Regions from separate parts of the Chryseobacterium sp. WG14 genome, predicted to be linked through region 1. Evidence: riboswitches for the same ligand, from Rfam matches in the RefSeq annotation. Region 1 holds a riboswitch; each other region holds the start of a gene.

Region 1 (4,058 bases):
TTGATCAGATTGACTGGATGAAGTTTCGTGTACCCAGCTTGAGGAATGTAGAATATACAGCTCCTTATATGCATGACGGAAGATTTTATACGTTAGATGCCGTGCTTAATTTTTATACCGATGGGGTAGAAAATCATCCTAATCTCGATCCACAGCTGAAACAGAATAACCACATCGGAATTGCAATGAATACACAGGAAAAACAATTCATCATCGCCTTTCTGAAAACACTATCGGACAAAAATTTTATATCCAATCCAAAATTTGCAGAATAATTTAAATTGACATGAAGAAGATAATTTTAATTGTAAGCTTGCTCATAGGTACTGTGATTCAGGCGAAGATAATCAAAGACAGCGCTTATATTCCCCAAAAGAGTTTTAATACAATTGATTTTGATTTTGATGATTGTGATGCCTGTGGCTGTGCGGCGGGAAATGGGTCATCCGGTTTTGAGTCATTACTAAATCCTCAGTTTATCGGGATCAAGTATTTTGCCCAGCATTATAAAGCAAAGGAAAATTTATTTGTAAAAGATCTGACGCAGGATCAGTATTTTAATACCATACAGCTTTGGGGAAAAATTCCGTTGACAAAGAAACTCAGTGTTTATGCAAGCCTTCCATTTCATTTTCACGAAAAGAAAACAATGCAGGGCGATATCAGGATCAATGGGATCGGTGACCTAAATGTTATGGGAATTTATCAACTGATGCGTTCGAAAGATAATTTCCATCAGCTGAACGGTGGATTGGGCGTAAAAATTCCTTTGGGTAAGTTTGATGAAAAAGGAATTTCAGGAGTTAATCCGAGTTTTCAGCTGGGAACAGGAAGCTGGGATTATCAAGCAGCTTTGAATTATAAATTTCAGAAGAATAAAATTGCGGTATTGCTTAATACAGATTATACCATTAAAACAGAAAATAAAAAGAAGTACCGCTTTGGAAACCAATGGAATTATGCAGCAACAGGCTTTTATCAGGTTGCGGGAAATGAAAAATCAATATTTTCTTTAAAGACAGGGGTTCAGGGAGAAGTGTATGCTCAGAATAAACAGTTTGATGAAGCGCTGCCTAATACTGCCGGAAGTGCATTATATGGAAAGTTGGGCTTTGAGGCTTCCTATAAAAAGTTCAGTCTTGGAAGTGAAGTTATGCTTCCTGTTTATACCCATCTTGCAGGAGGAGATATAGAAGCAAAATCAAGGTTCAGTATTTTCCTGAATATTGGGATATAGTTGATCCTTAACGCAAAGTTTAATGTTTGTCATACTTATTCAGATGGGAGATATTTAAACTTTGCGTTTAAAATCATACCTGTAATTTTTACACGAATTCTATTGTACTTTAGTATTTTTCTATTCAAAATTTACCTTTGGTACACATGCTTTTATAATATTGTAAATCATTTTGTTATTTGTGAATATATATTAATTATTTTCTATCTTTGCCGAAATTTGGTAAGCTGTAAAAAGCTTTTAAAAGGGAATCCGGTGAGAATCCGGAACAGACCCGCTGCTGTAAGCTCCACACCAAAATTTTTGAAGATTATATCCACTGTTTTTTAATGGGAAGGATTTCAAAAATGGAGTAAGTCAGAAGACCTGCCAGACCATAAACGTTTGACGCTTTCGTGGAATAAAGCTTTAGGACAACAATGATTTTGTGCAGTGACCACTGTGCTTTGTCGTTGCTTTCTTACATCCATTAGCGTCATCATTATTCATAAATGAGCTAATGGTGGCAAAACTGACTACATCTCAATTTCATAAAGTTGTTTTCACAATATTGGTGTTAACATCACAATTCTTGTTTTCTCAAACAAAGAAAAAAGACACCTTAAAGGAAGAAGCTATTAAGGCTGTCAATATTTACAAAAAGAGCTTTAAAGAAATCGTTCCTGCTCAGATATTGCAGGGAGAAGAGCTTGAAAGACTGAACAGCCACTCTGTTGCAGATGCCTTACGGTATTTTTCCGGTGTTCAGATCAAAGACTACGGTGGAATTGGAGGCTTAAAGACCATTAATATCCGAAGTATGGGAAGCCAGCACGTAGGAGTTTTTTATGACGGAATTCAGCTGGGAAATGCGCAGAACGGCCTTGTGGATCTGGGAAGATATTCTTTGGATGATCTGGAAGAAATATCATTATACAACGGTCAGAAAAGTGAGATCTTTCAGCCGGCAAAAGATTTCGGATCATCAGGTTCTATTTATTTGCAGCCCAAAACACCGGTATTTACCGGAACAAGAAAAACAAATCTTGTTTTGAGGGCAAAAAGTGCATCCATTGATTTATTCAACCCCTCTTTCCGTTTGGAACAAAAAATATCACAGAGAACTTCTGCCAGTTTCAGTGCCGAATTTCTGCAAAGTGATGGTATTTACAAATACCGTTACGAGAAAAAATATCCTAATGGAGAGCAGGCGTATGATACGATTGCTAAAAGAAGAGACTCTGATATTAAAGCAAAACGTTTTGAAACCTCCTTGAATGGAACTTTAAATAACGGAAGCTGGAATATCCGTGGATATGGGTATATTTCAAATCGGGGTATTCCTGCTCCTGTTGTTAACAGCCGTTTTGATGGGCGAGGGGCAAGGATGTTTGATGAGAACTATTTTGTACAGGCCAATCTGAGGAAAAAGTTATTCCCTAAATTCGAAACTCAGCTTAAAGCAAAATTTGCTTACGATTATACCCGTTTTCTGGATACGGTACAGTCTCAGTTAGTTAAATATTCAGATAATACCTACATTCAAAGGGAGCTTTATATATCTTCTTCCAATTTATATACAGTGAGTTCCAATTGGGATATTAGTTTGAGCGGGGATTTCCAGTACAATAATCTGGATGCAGACCTGTATCAATTTTCTTATCCTACCCGCTATACCACATTGGTGGCTTTGGCTACTACCTATCAATGGAACAGGTTTAAAGTTTTAGGAAGTTTGCTGGGTACTTTTACTTTTGAAGAAGTAGAACGGAATAAAAGACCTGAGGACAGAAGTGAATGGACTCCTGCTGTTTTTATGAGCTACCAGCCGGCTACTGTTCCGGAGCTTACTTTTAGGGCTTTCTATAAAAAGATTTTCAGACTCCCCACCTTCAATGATCTTTATTATACCAATATTGGAAGTACTTTTCTGAAACCGGAGTTTACTACGCAGTATGATGTAGGATTTACCTATCAGAAAAAATATAATCATCCTGTTTTTAAAGCTTTTTATGCGAAGGTAGATGGCTATTACAACCGGGTAAAAGATAAGATAGTTGCGGCACCCACAGGAAATATGTTCCGCTGGATGATGATGAATCTTGGGTTGGTTGATATCATAGGAGCAGATGTAAATGTTCAGGCAGAAATGATGTGGGGCAACGTAAAAATCAAACCATTACTCTCTTATACCTATCAAAGTGCGAAAGATATCAGTAATCCGGGAGATGATATCACCCCGGGCGATACCTTTTATAAAAAGCAGATCCCCTACACGCCCTGGCATAGTGGATCTTTTACACTGATGGCAGACTACCGTGACTGGAATTTCAACTACAGCGTGATCTATGTTGGAGAACGTTACGATGGGCAACAGGATAATATTCAGTATAATTTTGTCCAGCCCTGGTATACCCATGATTTATCTGTTCAGAAAAGATTTGACTACTCAGGACATCAGTTTAAGCTAAGCCTTGAAATGAATAATATTTTCAATCAATATTATGACGTGGTCAGAAACTATCCCATGCCGGGAAGAAATTTTAAAATTAGTCTAAACTTCACCTTATGAGAAAAATAAACTTTTGTCTCCTACTCTTCATATTGGTTTTTTTTGTGGCCTGCCGTACCGATGATATTATCGTCCGTCAGGAAGTGGTGGAAGGGTTGGCAGCACCTGAGAATACTGCTATTAAAGGCTTTTATCTATTAAATGAAGGGAATATGGGAAGCAATAAATGTACCCTTGACTTTTTCGACTATACCAAAGGAACTTACTATCGGAATATTTATGCAGAAGTGAACCCTAATGTGATCAAAGAATTGGGGGATGTAGGAAATG
Region 2 (4,058 bases), on a different contig from region 1:
ACCCTTTGTAAATATATTTTCACGATTGACTTTAAAAACAGTAAAGTTTGGGTAAAGTAATATAACAGAAAGATAATATCTTTTTCACTTAAAAAGCCAGTAATTTTCATATTGATGAATTCTTCATACAGAGATCATGAAAACGGCGGAATCTTCGATTCCGCCGTTTTCTTTAAAAAAAATCTAATTATTGAATATCGACTACATACATCGTTCCTTTGTCTAATTTTCCTGTTTTAGGAAGAATTTTGGCTTTAGGATTTCCGTTTCCATCATCTACCACTCCAAAATCATCATCATTAAAAACGGCCAGTTTATTATTTCCCAAATAAACAATTCCTTCAAACTTATCATGCTCATAGCCCAGTTTTGCTACGAGATCCACCGCCAGTTTTTTAGAAACAGGTTTTATTCCGGCATTTGCAATCTCATCCCAGGTACTCTGTTCCAATGCTTTATTATTAATTTTCATTCCGTCTACAGCCGTCAGATCCGTTCCATTAACGTCTGTAGCTCCGGATATATTGATTCTGTATACTTTTTTTATTCCTCCCTGTGTTCCGAAATTTCCGTCTCTTTCAATCACCAGGAATTCATTATTACTTAATGCTGTAATATCACAAACCGAATCAGAAGCTCCGCCATCCTGTTTGTATACATACTGTTTCGTCTGTCCTGTAATAATATCGAATGTTACGATTCTTGTTAATGTAGTATTGGTTGCCAATGCTTTAGTGGGAACCAGCATCGTAGACTGTATTGTTCCTACCAGTGTTCTTCCATCCGGAGTGATACAAAGTCCTTCCATACCTCTGTTGGCCCTTCTTTTGGCTAAAACTGCAGGAAGTTTTCTTGTTCCTGTATTCACTCCAATTGGGCTTATCCTTTCCATTTCTACCCCTTCTGCATTATAATGAACGATATGCGGACCATATTCATCAGAAACCCAGAATGTTCCATCCGGAGCTGCCACAATACTTTCACTGTCCAGACCATATGTATCTGTTCCTAACATATTTCCTGAAGCATCATAGGCTACTTCACCGGTACTTCCCATTCCTATAGGATTTGGAAGTCCTGTGATAGGCTGGCCTGAAGGGTTTTTAAGTTTAATATATTGAATGACCTCGATATTACCTTCTGCATTGATTTTAAAATGCATAATCGTTGGGGTAAAATTAGGGACAAGAAATTTTTTACCGCTTAAGTAATCTGTATTCGGACCACGGTCTGTAATGACATAAAATTCTCCTTTTCTTGTAGGATGGGCCGCTGCTCCGGATCCAAATCCTCCGTTGATCACATCTACTCCATTGATAGTTGCCAATTTTGAAAAAGCAAATTCCTGCGGAAGCTTAGAATAATTAATCTCCTGATTACTGGTGGTGTCATCATCTTTACAGGATGCCAGCGCCGTTAACACAAATGCGGATAGTAGCAGTCTTTTCATATTCTCTTTTATGGCTGCGAAAATATAAATTGATTGTAAACTGATCTTGAATATAATGATAATTGTATTTTAACAATGGAGCCATGAAAATGAATTTAATATAAACAGTAAAACTTTTGGTTAAATCCGAAAACCTAACAACATCTTCAATTTAATTATCAATTCAAAAAAACATAGCATTAAAAACCATTCAGCTTCAGGGAAAATATAAAAACTAAAAGATAATTCACAAAACAGGACCCAAAAATTTATATGATATATTTGCGGCGTTTTAAGGTTGAACACTGTTCATTAATAGGGAATCAAGTGAGAATAAAATTTAATTCTTGAGCTGTACCCGCAACTGTAAGCTGTTTTACTTATAGCAAAATACAACCACTGGATACTGATCCGGGAAGGTGTGCTATAGGATGCAAGCCAGGAGACCTGCCTTATCCATTGTCACTTCAGGATCGTGATTATTGTCACTTTTCTTAAGTAAGTTTCGGGAATAAAACTTTAATTTAATTATATCATGAGAAAAATCTATTTTTTTTTCTTACTGCTTTTTATGCAGTTTTTGTCTGCCCAATTTACAGAGAACGACATTAAGTTTTGGGTAGGAACAGGTTCAAAGAAAGCCTATTTCATTGCAGATTTTAACGATAATAATTCTCCTGCTTCTTATGCATGGGGGTACCGTTTTGATGCGGATGGTTTACTGATGGAAGACATGATCAACGCTATTGTAGCTGCAGAACCTCAAATGGAGATTGATATTCCTTCAGGTTTTCTTCAAAGCTTTCATTATAATCATCATACGCCGGATATTGATGACAGCTGGATCCCATGGTCCGGAGCCAGCGCAGGAAATATGACATGGAACAACGGCCCGGGTTATACACCTCTGAATGATGGAAAATGGTACGGAATTACTTATGGAATTGATGATGCTGACACTCCGCCTTCTACACCTGTTGCGGCATACAGCTCACAATGGTATGTTCCCTCTCAGATTACCAACTGGATAGGAACAGGAAGTAATAAAAGCCTGGTAGTGGTTGATTTTGGAACCAATCAGTCAAACGGAAATGCAGATTCTTTTGTGTTTGGAATTAAATATAACGGAAGCATCACAGCCGAGCAGGCCTTACAGCTGATCCGGTCTCAAGCCTCTTATTTTAATTTCACCTCATCAAACAGCCAGATTTCTGCTCTTTCATTGAATAGTTTTACAGGAAACGCCACAGTGGCAGACAGCTGGAAATTATATAAAGGAAAAGATCTCTCAAGCTGGCAAAAGAAGTATGACCTTTCCCAGATTCAGTTAGCCAACAATGACTGGATGGGTATAAGTTTCGGACAGAGAAGACCATTTATCCCTACGGAAGCAGCCGATTCTATGCTGGGAGTTTCTTCTGTCACAAAGAAAAAATTCAGTATTCATCCTAATCCTGCAAATGATTTTATCCAGATCGAATCCATTGAAAAATATAAAGAAATAAATATCTACTCTTCTTTAGGCCAAAAAGTAATCACTTCCCAAGCCACAAAAATTGGTATTCATTCTTTGAATTCAGGTGTTTATTTTGTTGAGATAAAGACAGCAGATACTTCAACCATCCATAAAATCATCAAGAAGTAGAACATCCTATGTGAAATGCTTTTTCATACAATGATAAAACAAAAAAACGCACCGTATTGGTGCGTTTTTTCCGATTTCCAGTATCGATTATTTTTTCTCTGTTGATCTCTGTAAAACCTCATCTACCATTCCGTAGCCTTTAGCTTCTTCAGAAGTCATCCAGTAGTCTCTGTCAGAAGATTTTTCAACCCACTCGTAAGTTTGTCCTGAATGATGTCCGATGATCTCATAAAGCTCCTGCTTTAATTTCAACATCTCTCTTAAATTGATTTCCATATCAGAAGCAACCCCTTGTGCACCTCCTGAAGGCTGGTGAATCATTACTCTTGAATGTTTAAGAGCAGAACGTTTTCCTTTTTCTCCTGCCACTAATAATACAGCTCCCATTGAAGCAGCCATACCTGTACAGATTGTTGCTACATCCGGCTTAATGATCTGCATAGTGTCATAAATTCCTAATCCGGCATAAACACTACCTCCCGGAGAGTTGATATAGATCTGAATATCTTTTGACGGATCAGCACTTTCTAAGAATAAAAGCTGAGCCGTAACAATATTAGCTACCTGATCGTCAATTCCTGTTCCCAGGAAAATAATCCTGTCCATCATCAAACGGGAGAAAACGTCCATCTGAGCAACGTTTAATCTTCTTTCTTCCATGATGTACGGTGTAAGATTCGTTGGGCCATACATTCCCATATACTGATCGGTAACCAAACCGTTGTTTCCTAAATGTTTTACAGAGAAATCTCTGAAGTCCTTTTTAATGTCCATATTTATATTATGTATTATTTTAACAAATATTCTCGAAGTTTAAATTACAATATTTATTCCTAAAATTTTATGAGACTTTTTGTCACAGAACAGGAATATATCTGTCCATAAACTATCTGTTTCTGCCGCCATAGATCCCTTTAATCGGTGAATACTCAATAATAGCGCTCAACCGTATGGAAGCCTGTTTCAACAGGGTAATTTTTTTGA
Region 3 (4,058 bases), on a different contig from region 1:
CCTTTATTTTCTCCAAATACCCGTTACCAGCTAAAACGATTGTACTCAAAAATATCAGATTGTTAATCCATGGGTATTTTTTACTTCTGCCATTACAAACGTACTGTGCGTACTTCCGATAGAATCTACAGAACCCAGTGTGTTGAATACAAAATCCTGATAATGTTTCATATCCCGGACCTGAACTTTCAGCAGGAAATCAAAATCTCCGGAAATATTATAACATTCTGCCACTTCTTCTATTTCCAGAATTTCATTAACGAAATCATAGCCTACAGAACGGTCATGAATTTTCAGCTTGATCTGGCAGAAAACGGTAAAACCCCGGTTAAGCTTATCCGGATCAAGAACCGCAGCATATTTTTTCACATAGCCTTCCTGTTCCAGACGTTTCACCCTTTCAAAAACAGGAGAAGGGGAAAGATTAATTTCTTTGGCAAGCTCCTTAACGGTAAGTTTTGCATTTTTCTGAAGCAGTCTCAGCAGCTGTATATCTTTGGTATCAAGATGTTCCACAGGATATTATTCTTTTTAGTATTAATTTTATTCAAAATTACAGAATTATATTCTTTTAAAATAAAATTATACAGATTTATTTACTTTATTTAAAACTATTTATTATTCGTTTATTCTGTATTTGTAAATTTACACAAAATTAAAATCTTCTATTAGCACAGATAGAAAATGTAATTGATAAGAATAGTTCTTTACAGATACTTCATCAAACAGGAGAGGTTTTACGTAAGGTAAATTAATAGGGAATCGTGTGCAAATCACGAGCTGTCGCGCAACTGTAAGTAACATACCAAAGGGTTCTGTCCTTGTGATCCACTGCCTAAGCGGGAAGGACGACAGAAACTGTTACAAGTCAGGAGACCTGCCTTTACTGAATTGACAATGCTTTCGCGGTCTGAAGCTTTGGGTCATACAGATGATATACTTTTTAGTACGTTTTTCCAAGAGTAAAACGGAACTGTCAGGTATGCATTATTTCCCCAAAAAATCTTACCGGCAAAAGCATTACGAAGCATTCAAAGAGCTTTTAAAAATAAGTTTAATTAAAAGTTTAAAAAAAATGCAAACGCACATTCTTGGCTATCCGCGAATTGGTAGCAAAAGAGAACTCAAAAAAGCCTGCGAGCAATATTGGTCAGGCAAAATCCTTTTGGAAGAACTTCTTACTACAGGAAGGAATATCTGCAATCACAATTGGAATATTCAGAAGGAGGCAGGGATAGACCTTATTCCATGTAATGATTTTTCCTATTATGATCAGGTACTGGATATGAGCTTAATTGTAGGTGCTATTCCGGTACGTTATCATGAAGTAGCCCTTAAAAAAAATAATTCAGAGCTGGATCTGTACTTTGCGATGGCCAGAGGATACCAGAAAGACGGGCTGGATATCACGGCCATGGAAATGACCAAATGGTTTGATACCAATTATCATTATATTGTTCCTGAATTTTATAAAAATCAGCAGTTTACACTGACTTCCGACAAAATATTCAACGAGTTTGCAGGAGCTAAACAAGCAGGAATTAATTCCAAGCCGGTACTCATCGGACTTGTTTCTTATCTTCTTTTAGGAAAGGAAAAAGAAGAGGGATTTGATAAACTGGATCTTGCCAAAAACCTTCTTCCGGTATACACTGAAATCTTAACAAAACTTCAGGATCAGGGTGCTCAATGGATTCAGTTTGATGAGCCGTTTTTAACTTTAGATGTAACAGAGAAAGCAAAAGAAACCTACCAGTACGTTTACCGGGAACTTAGAAAACAATTCCCACTGCTAAAATTCATCGTTGCGACCTATTTCAATGGATTGAAAGACAATGCATCTCTTGCTGTGTCACTTCCTGCAGACGTTCTGCATATAGACCTGGTGAGAAATCCTGAGCAGCTGGCAGATATTTTACATACTGTTCCTGAAAACTTAAGCCTGTCATTAGGAGTGGTAGACGGAAGAAATATCTGGAAAAATGATTATGAAAAATCTTTGGCTTTCATTAAAAAAGCTATTGAAAAACTCGGTACAGAAAGAATTTTTGTGGCTCCGTCATGTTCATTGCTTCATTCACCTTGTGATCTGGATTTTGAAACGGCCCTTCAGCCTGAAATCAAAAACTGGCTGTCTTTTGCAAAACAAAAAGTGAAAGAAGTCGTAAGTCTTAAAGCTCTTGCTTCAGGAACTGAGGACGAAAGTATCCTTGCAGATTTTGAAGACAATAAAAAGGCTGTGGCCGGCAGAAAAACATCTTCTCTTATCCATAATGATAAAGTGAAACAAAGAGTAGCTGCCATTACTGAAGAAGATGCTCAGCGAAAGAACTCATTTAGAATCCGTAAAGAAAGGCAGCAGGAATCATTACAGCTTCCGCTATTCCCAACCACAACCATAGGCTCATTCCCGCAAACTACAGAAGTAAGAAGCTGGAGAGCCCAGTTTAAGAAAGGAGATCTTAGTGCAGAACAATACGATGCTTTATTAAAAGAGGAAACTCAGAGAACCATTCGCTGGCAGGAAGAAATAGGAATTGATGTGCTTGTTCACGGAGAATTTGAACGTAATGACATGGTTGAATACTTCGGGGAAAAGCTTGAAGGATTTATTTTCACTAAAAACGGCTGGGTACAGAGCTATGGAAGCCGCTGCGTAAAACCACCGGTTATTTTCGGGGATATCTCCCGCCCTGATCCAATGACTATATACTGGTCTCAATATGCACAATCCCAAACCAATAAATGGGTAAAAGGAATGCTGACCGGTCCTGTTACTATCTTGCAATGGTCATTTGTACGGGATGATCAGCCCCGTTCAGAAACCTGTAAGCAGATTGCTTTGGCCATCCGTGATGAAGTAGTGGATCTTGAAAAAGCAGGAATCCGAATCATCCAGATTGATGAACCTGCTATAAGAGAAGGTCTTCCATTGAGAAAAGCAGAATGGCAAAACTACCTGAAATGGGCCGTAGAAGCCTTCAGAATCTCAGCAAGTGGAGTAGAAGATGCTACCCAGATCCATACCCATATGTGCTATTCTGAATTTAATGATATTATTAAAAATATTGCCGATATGGATGCAGATGTCATTACAATAGAATGTTCGAGATCCCAAATGGAACTTTTAAATGCTTTTGCAGACTTTAAATATCCAAACGAAATAGGTCCCGGAGTTTATGATATCCACTCTCCAAGAGTACCTTCTAAAGAAGAAATGATTGAACTTTTAAGAAAAGCTCAAAATGTAATTCCAGCCACCCAGTTATGGGTAAACCCTGACTGTGGCCTCAAAACAAGGCATTGGGAAGAAACTGAAAAAGCTTTAATTGCAATGGTAGCCGCTGCTAAAGAAGCTTCAGCAGCCTATGCATAATCATTGCTTGTTCCAATATCATCATGAAAAAGCATCTCCAGGGATGCTTTTTCCTTGTTTAAGCATGCGCACATCTCGGACAGATTCCGCTGATGATAAAGTTATACTCCTGAGCTATAAAATTCTCGGGTAAACTAATTTCGGGTATCGCATTTTCAATACAGGTAACAGAATGGCATTCTTTACAATTGAAATGAACGTGATTATGAAAATGTTGTTCGTGAGTACATTTCCCGCTACACTTTGCAAAATTAACGACCCCATCAATATTGACTATCTTGTGAATAGCACCTTCGTTTTCAAGCCTTTCCAAAACTCTGTAAATGGTAACCCTGTTACACAAGTCTCCTAATTTCTTCTGAATATCAGAATGGGTAAGAGCCACCTCAGAATCGTTGATAAGGTTCAGAATCTCAGTTTTGGCATGGGTATTTCTAACTTGTCTCATATTTTTAATGCAACAAAGTTGCGTTATTTAAAATTTTGTATTTACTTTGCAACAAAGTTACAATAACAAATTTAAATCAATCCTTTTTATGAAGTCAAAAATTCTTGATGCAGTAGGAATCTCCGCCGCCGTTTTATGTTTGATTCATTGCATAGTTTTCCCTTTACTGATGATCATCCCTTTGGGAATATCCCATAATCCTTATATTGATCTGGCTTTTCTTATCATTGGAAC
Region 4 (4,058 bases), on a different contig from region 1:
GCACGGTCTCCCTGAAAACCTATACTCTGAAGAACTTTTCCAAGAGGTTCACCACTGTTATTAGAAGCATAAATTTTGTCATACAGATTAGCAAGATTACTGCTTACGAAAGAAACTTCAGCAGTAGTGGTTGTAAATCCACCTTCATTGGAAATAAGCACTCCAGCTTCATAAGTAATTGGCTGTTCTACAATGTCATCGCTATCGCTGCTACATGAAACATTGAAAAGTAACATGGAAGCAAATGCAAGAGGTAAAATTTTTCTGATATTCATATATAATTAATTTATTTTAAAAATTGATAGTAAGGCTTATACTGTAATTTCGTCCGGGTAACGGATAGGAAAGCATCGTATAATAAGTTTCATTTAAAATATTATTTACTTTAAAACCCAGGCTGTAGTTTTTAAAAAATGCAGCGCTGGCTCCGGCATTCATCACAAAATAAGAATCTAAGGCATCACTTCTTTTTTCATTGGAATCTGTATAGGTAAGCCCGTTAAACATTCCCTGTACATATACTTTCACAAAATCATATCGGTAGTCTATACTTCCTGTAAGTTTATGTAAAGGCACATACATAAGTTGTTTCTGAATATCAAGGTCCTTAGATTTCGTATAAGAATACCCAAGATTTGATTTCAACATATGCTTCCCGAATTTTTTTTCAAATTCCAGCTGCGACTCTACTCCATAAGACTCTACCCTATTGGTATTACTAGCTCCATAATACCCGGAAATTGTTGGAAGCCATTGGATCATATCACGGATATTCATATAGTAAGGAGCTATAGATAATTTAAAATTTCCTAATTTAAACTGGTTACTCCATTCAAACTGGTAGGAAGTTTCCGGCTTTAAATTCAGATTTCCTCCCGGCGTCCAGTAAAGATCATTAAATGAAGGAGCTTTGAAGTTTCTTGAAACACTTAGCCCTACATCATACCATTGGGTGGCATTCCATTTTCCTGAAAAAGAAAATAAGACCGGTGATTTAAAGTCTTCCACAAAATCTTTCTTGATTCCGGCTTCAAACCTTAAGTCTTTGGTAGGAAAATAACGAAGTAATCCGGCAATAGACCCGGCATTTCTGCTGATATCACCTATTTTTGAGCTTCCTTCTCCCTTACCTTTATTCACTTGAAATTCCCCGATAATATTGATATTCCATTTTGAATTGAGGAAGTAATTGAAATCATTTTTCAAAATATAATTCTTTCCGGCACCTCCACTGGTTTCCGGTTCTGCAATATCTCCAAAATATTGAAAATTTTCCTCGGTATAAGCTGCTTTAAATGAATTGCTGAAACGCGTGGTATTCCAATCCCAGGCCATCAGGTTTCTGAAATTCTGGGTATGATACTTTGTCTTGGTTTCCAGATCACCAAAACGAACAGGATAATGCTGTTTTCCGTTAAAAGTCTCTGATATCCATGAGATCTGATGATGGGGAGCAATTTTATAAGCTGCTGCTATATTGAAATTGGTATTGTAATACTTTCCGTTGTCATTCGTATACTTCTTTCCGCCCGCTTCTTCTACTTCATAATCATTCTGGCTTATAGAATGGCTTCCGGAAACTTTAAAGCTGAACTTATCATTGCTGTAAGAACCTTTAACAACATTATTATAAGTATTAAAAGACGCAAATTCTGAAAACAGGAAAGCATGAAACCCTTTATTAAAATCAAGGCTGTTATTCAAATGAATACTTCCCCCAATGGCGCCACTGCCATAAATAACACTACCTCCACCAGGTTTAATTCCGATCTGGTCATATCCAAACAAAGCCATATTATTGATATCTCCCTGTCCTAAAAAGCTGGAGTTAATATTAATTCCATTCCATACAAAAGCAGTCTGCTGGGCGGTAGTTCCCCTGAAAGAAGGTGAAGAAACAGCACCCCGTCCATTTTCTTTGATATACACAGGAGATTGAAATCTCAGTAATTCGGAAAGGTTAGTTGAGTTTTTTTCAGCATCTTCATTGGTAATATTCGTTACATGATGAAAGAGCTTTACTTTGTTCATCTGGCTGTCGAATACATAAATAGTATCCAAGGCCTTCTCTTGTCCAAAAAGAAAGCAGCCATAAGACGAAAAAAGCAGTACTAAAGATCTTTTTATATCCATACTAATTTACTCTTCCTCCGAAAGCAATATATATTTTGATTATTATTCTGGCAGGTCTCCTGACTTTCGCCTTCTGTACCTTCCCGTTTTTACACAGTGGTTTTTTACAGAAACTTTTGTTGCGATTTACAGTTGCGGGGACAGTCCGGGAGTTCCACCCGATTCCCTTTTCATTCCAATATATTGGAAACCATAATTTTTGCAAAGATAGCTTTTTAAATGTATTAGACAAAAAGTGAAATAACAGGTAAAAAATTACGTCTTATTCATAAGTATTAGAAAATCCTGTACAGCAACCGACCTTGATGAATACTATAAAAATAAAAGCTGCCTCCAATAGTTGAAAGCAGCCATTTATATATACTGATGTTATTTAATTTATTTACCCATCACTTCTGTAATTGGATTTCCAACATTTCCACTTGGAAACTGGATTTTCAATAAAGAAGAAACCGTAGGTGCAATATCTGTCATGTGGTATTCTTTATTGCTTTCTCCCTGCTGAACTCCCCAACCCATAAAAATCAATGGAATATGGGAATCATAAGAGTTCCAAACACTGTGTGTAGTTCCTGTTTTAGAATAAGGAGGAAGCATAGAGTCATGAGAAATCAACTGAATATCTCCGCTTCTCTGTCTGTTGATCCCATTGATAATTCTTTGTTTGATAGGCTCCGGAATACTGGCTTCCTGAACTCTGTCTACAGAAACAGCATATAAAACAGTAGGATCTTTTTCAAGTTCTTTTACCGCAAAATTTCTCACATCATCCAGCTCAAGTTTAGTATCTGCCAATACTTTTCTGTCAAAATACACCTGATAATTGTCTATAGCATTGATCAGGTTATCAGCACCAAATTTTTCTTTCAGTTTCTGATTAAGGTTTTTTTCCATGCCTTCTCCAAAAAAGCCTGTAGTAATTTTATGCTCTTTAAGGAATCCTACAGAATGAGCCCCTCCGTGGTCAGCTGAAAGGAAAACCGTATACTGCCCTTTTCCTACTTTTGAATCCAGGTAGCTGAAAAACTGAGCCAAATCCTGATCCAGTCTGATATAGACATCTTCAACCTCAATAGAGTTCGGTCCGTATTTATGACCTGCATAATCCGTAGAAGCTAAATTGATTGCTAAGAAGTCTGTAATATGGTCTCCCCCTAACTGCTCTCCTTCTACAGAAGCTTCAGCCAGCTTTAATGTCAATGTATTTCCAAAAGGTGTATAACGGATATTATCTTTCTTTGTCTGATAATCTTTCGCCAGATTGGTATATGGGAATGTAGGTGTTTTTGCACTTCCCAATAGACCTTCCCATGAAGAATTGTCAGGTGAACTTTCTGTATACTGATTGATCGGAAGTAAAGTATTCCAGCCGTTGGCTACTAATTTTTCAGGTAAATTCTGAGCATTGAATGATTGTATCCATTGTGGAAGCTCTTTCATATACCATGTACTTGTAATAAAGTTCCCGGTACTGTCGTCAAACCAGAAAGCTCCATTCGGAGTATGACCTGCAGGAAGAATAGAAGCACGGTCTTTAAGAGAAACTCCTATCACCTTACCCTGGAAGTTCGTGGCCAGTCTCAACTCATCGGTTACGGTTGTAGACCAAAGGTTTTTTGGAGAATGGCTTCCTGTTTTAGTATTGGTAGTTCCTACCGGCTGAACGCTGTCATCTGCCGTACAGTACACCCCTTTACCCGTTTCCTTATTTGTCCAGTCGTTTCCGGCAATTCCGTGGATTGCAGGTACAGACCCGGTATAGATACATGTATGTCCTAAAGCGGTAATCGTAGGGACATAAGGAATATGTACATTATTTAAAGAATATCCTGTATTCAACAGTCTTTTGAAACCGTCATTTCCATATTTACCATAAAAACGGTATAGATAATCCCAACGCATTTGGTCTACCACCAAACCTACCA

Evidence for each region. A riboswitch is a leader RNA that binds a small molecule or an ion and turns the genes downstream of it on or off. The one in region 1 is predicted to bind cobalamin.
Region 2: it holds a riboswitch for cobalamin, as region 1 does, so the genes downstream of both, MP478_RS04815 (T9SS type A sorting domain-containing protein) here and MP478_RS13290 (TonB-dependent siderophore receptor) in region 1, are expected to answer to the same signal.
Region 3: it holds a riboswitch for cobalamin, as region 1 does, so the genes downstream of both, metE (5-methyltetrahydropteroyltriglutamate--homocysteine S-methyltransferase) here and MP478_RS13290 (TonB-dependent siderophore receptor) in region 1, are expected to answer to the same signal.
Region 4: it holds a riboswitch for cobalamin, as region 1 does, so the genes downstream of both, MP478_RS21705 (TonB-dependent siderophore receptor) here and MP478_RS13290 (TonB-dependent siderophore receptor) in region 1, are expected to answer to the same signal.

What each region holds. Positions count from the first base shown of each region.
Region 1 is NZ_JALCZD010000007.1:98,763-102,820, forward strand. It holds gene MP478_RS13280 (cytochrome-c peroxidase) at 1-275, shown strand, start outside; gene MP478_RS13285 (transporter) at 287-1,237, shown strand; cobalamin riboswitch at 1,441-1,626, shown strand; gene MP478_RS13290 (TonB-dependent siderophore receptor) at 1,809-3,788, shown strand; gene MP478_RS13295 (YncE family protein) at 3,785-4,058, shown strand, end outside.
Region 2 is NZ_JALCZD010000002.1:347,316-351,373, forward strand. It holds gene MP478_RS04805 (aspartyl protease family protein) at 1-60, shown strand, start outside; gene MP478_RS04810 (esterase-like activity of phytase family protein) at 188-1,450, opposite strand; cobalamin riboswitch at 1,708-1,899, shown strand; gene MP478_RS04815 (T9SS type A sorting domain-containing protein) at 1,965-3,074, shown strand; gene clpP (ATP-dependent Clp endopeptidase proteolytic subunit ClpP) at 3,162-3,848, opposite strand; gene dnaG (DNA primase) at 3,961-4,058, opposite strand, start outside.
Region 3 is NZ_JALCZD010000003.1:407,124-411,181, reverse strand. It holds gene MP478_RS07915 (Lrp/AsnC family transcriptional regulator) at 55-516, opposite strand; cobalamin riboswitch at 716-900, shown strand; gene metE (5-methyltetrahydropteroyltriglutamate--homocysteine S-methyltransferase) at 1,076-3,376, shown strand; gene MP478_RS07905 (Fur family transcriptional regulator) at 3,435-3,824, opposite strand; gene MP478_RS07900 (MerC domain-containing protein) at 3,913-4,058, shown strand, end outside.
Region 4 is NZ_JALCZD010000019.1:11,957-16,014, reverse strand. It holds gene MP478_RS21710 (hypothetical protein) at 1-275, opposite strand, end outside; gene MP478_RS21705 (TonB-dependent siderophore receptor) at 292-2,133, opposite strand; cobalamin riboswitch at 2,165-2,343, opposite strand; gene pafA (alkaline phosphatase PafA) at 2,512-4,058, opposite strand, start outside.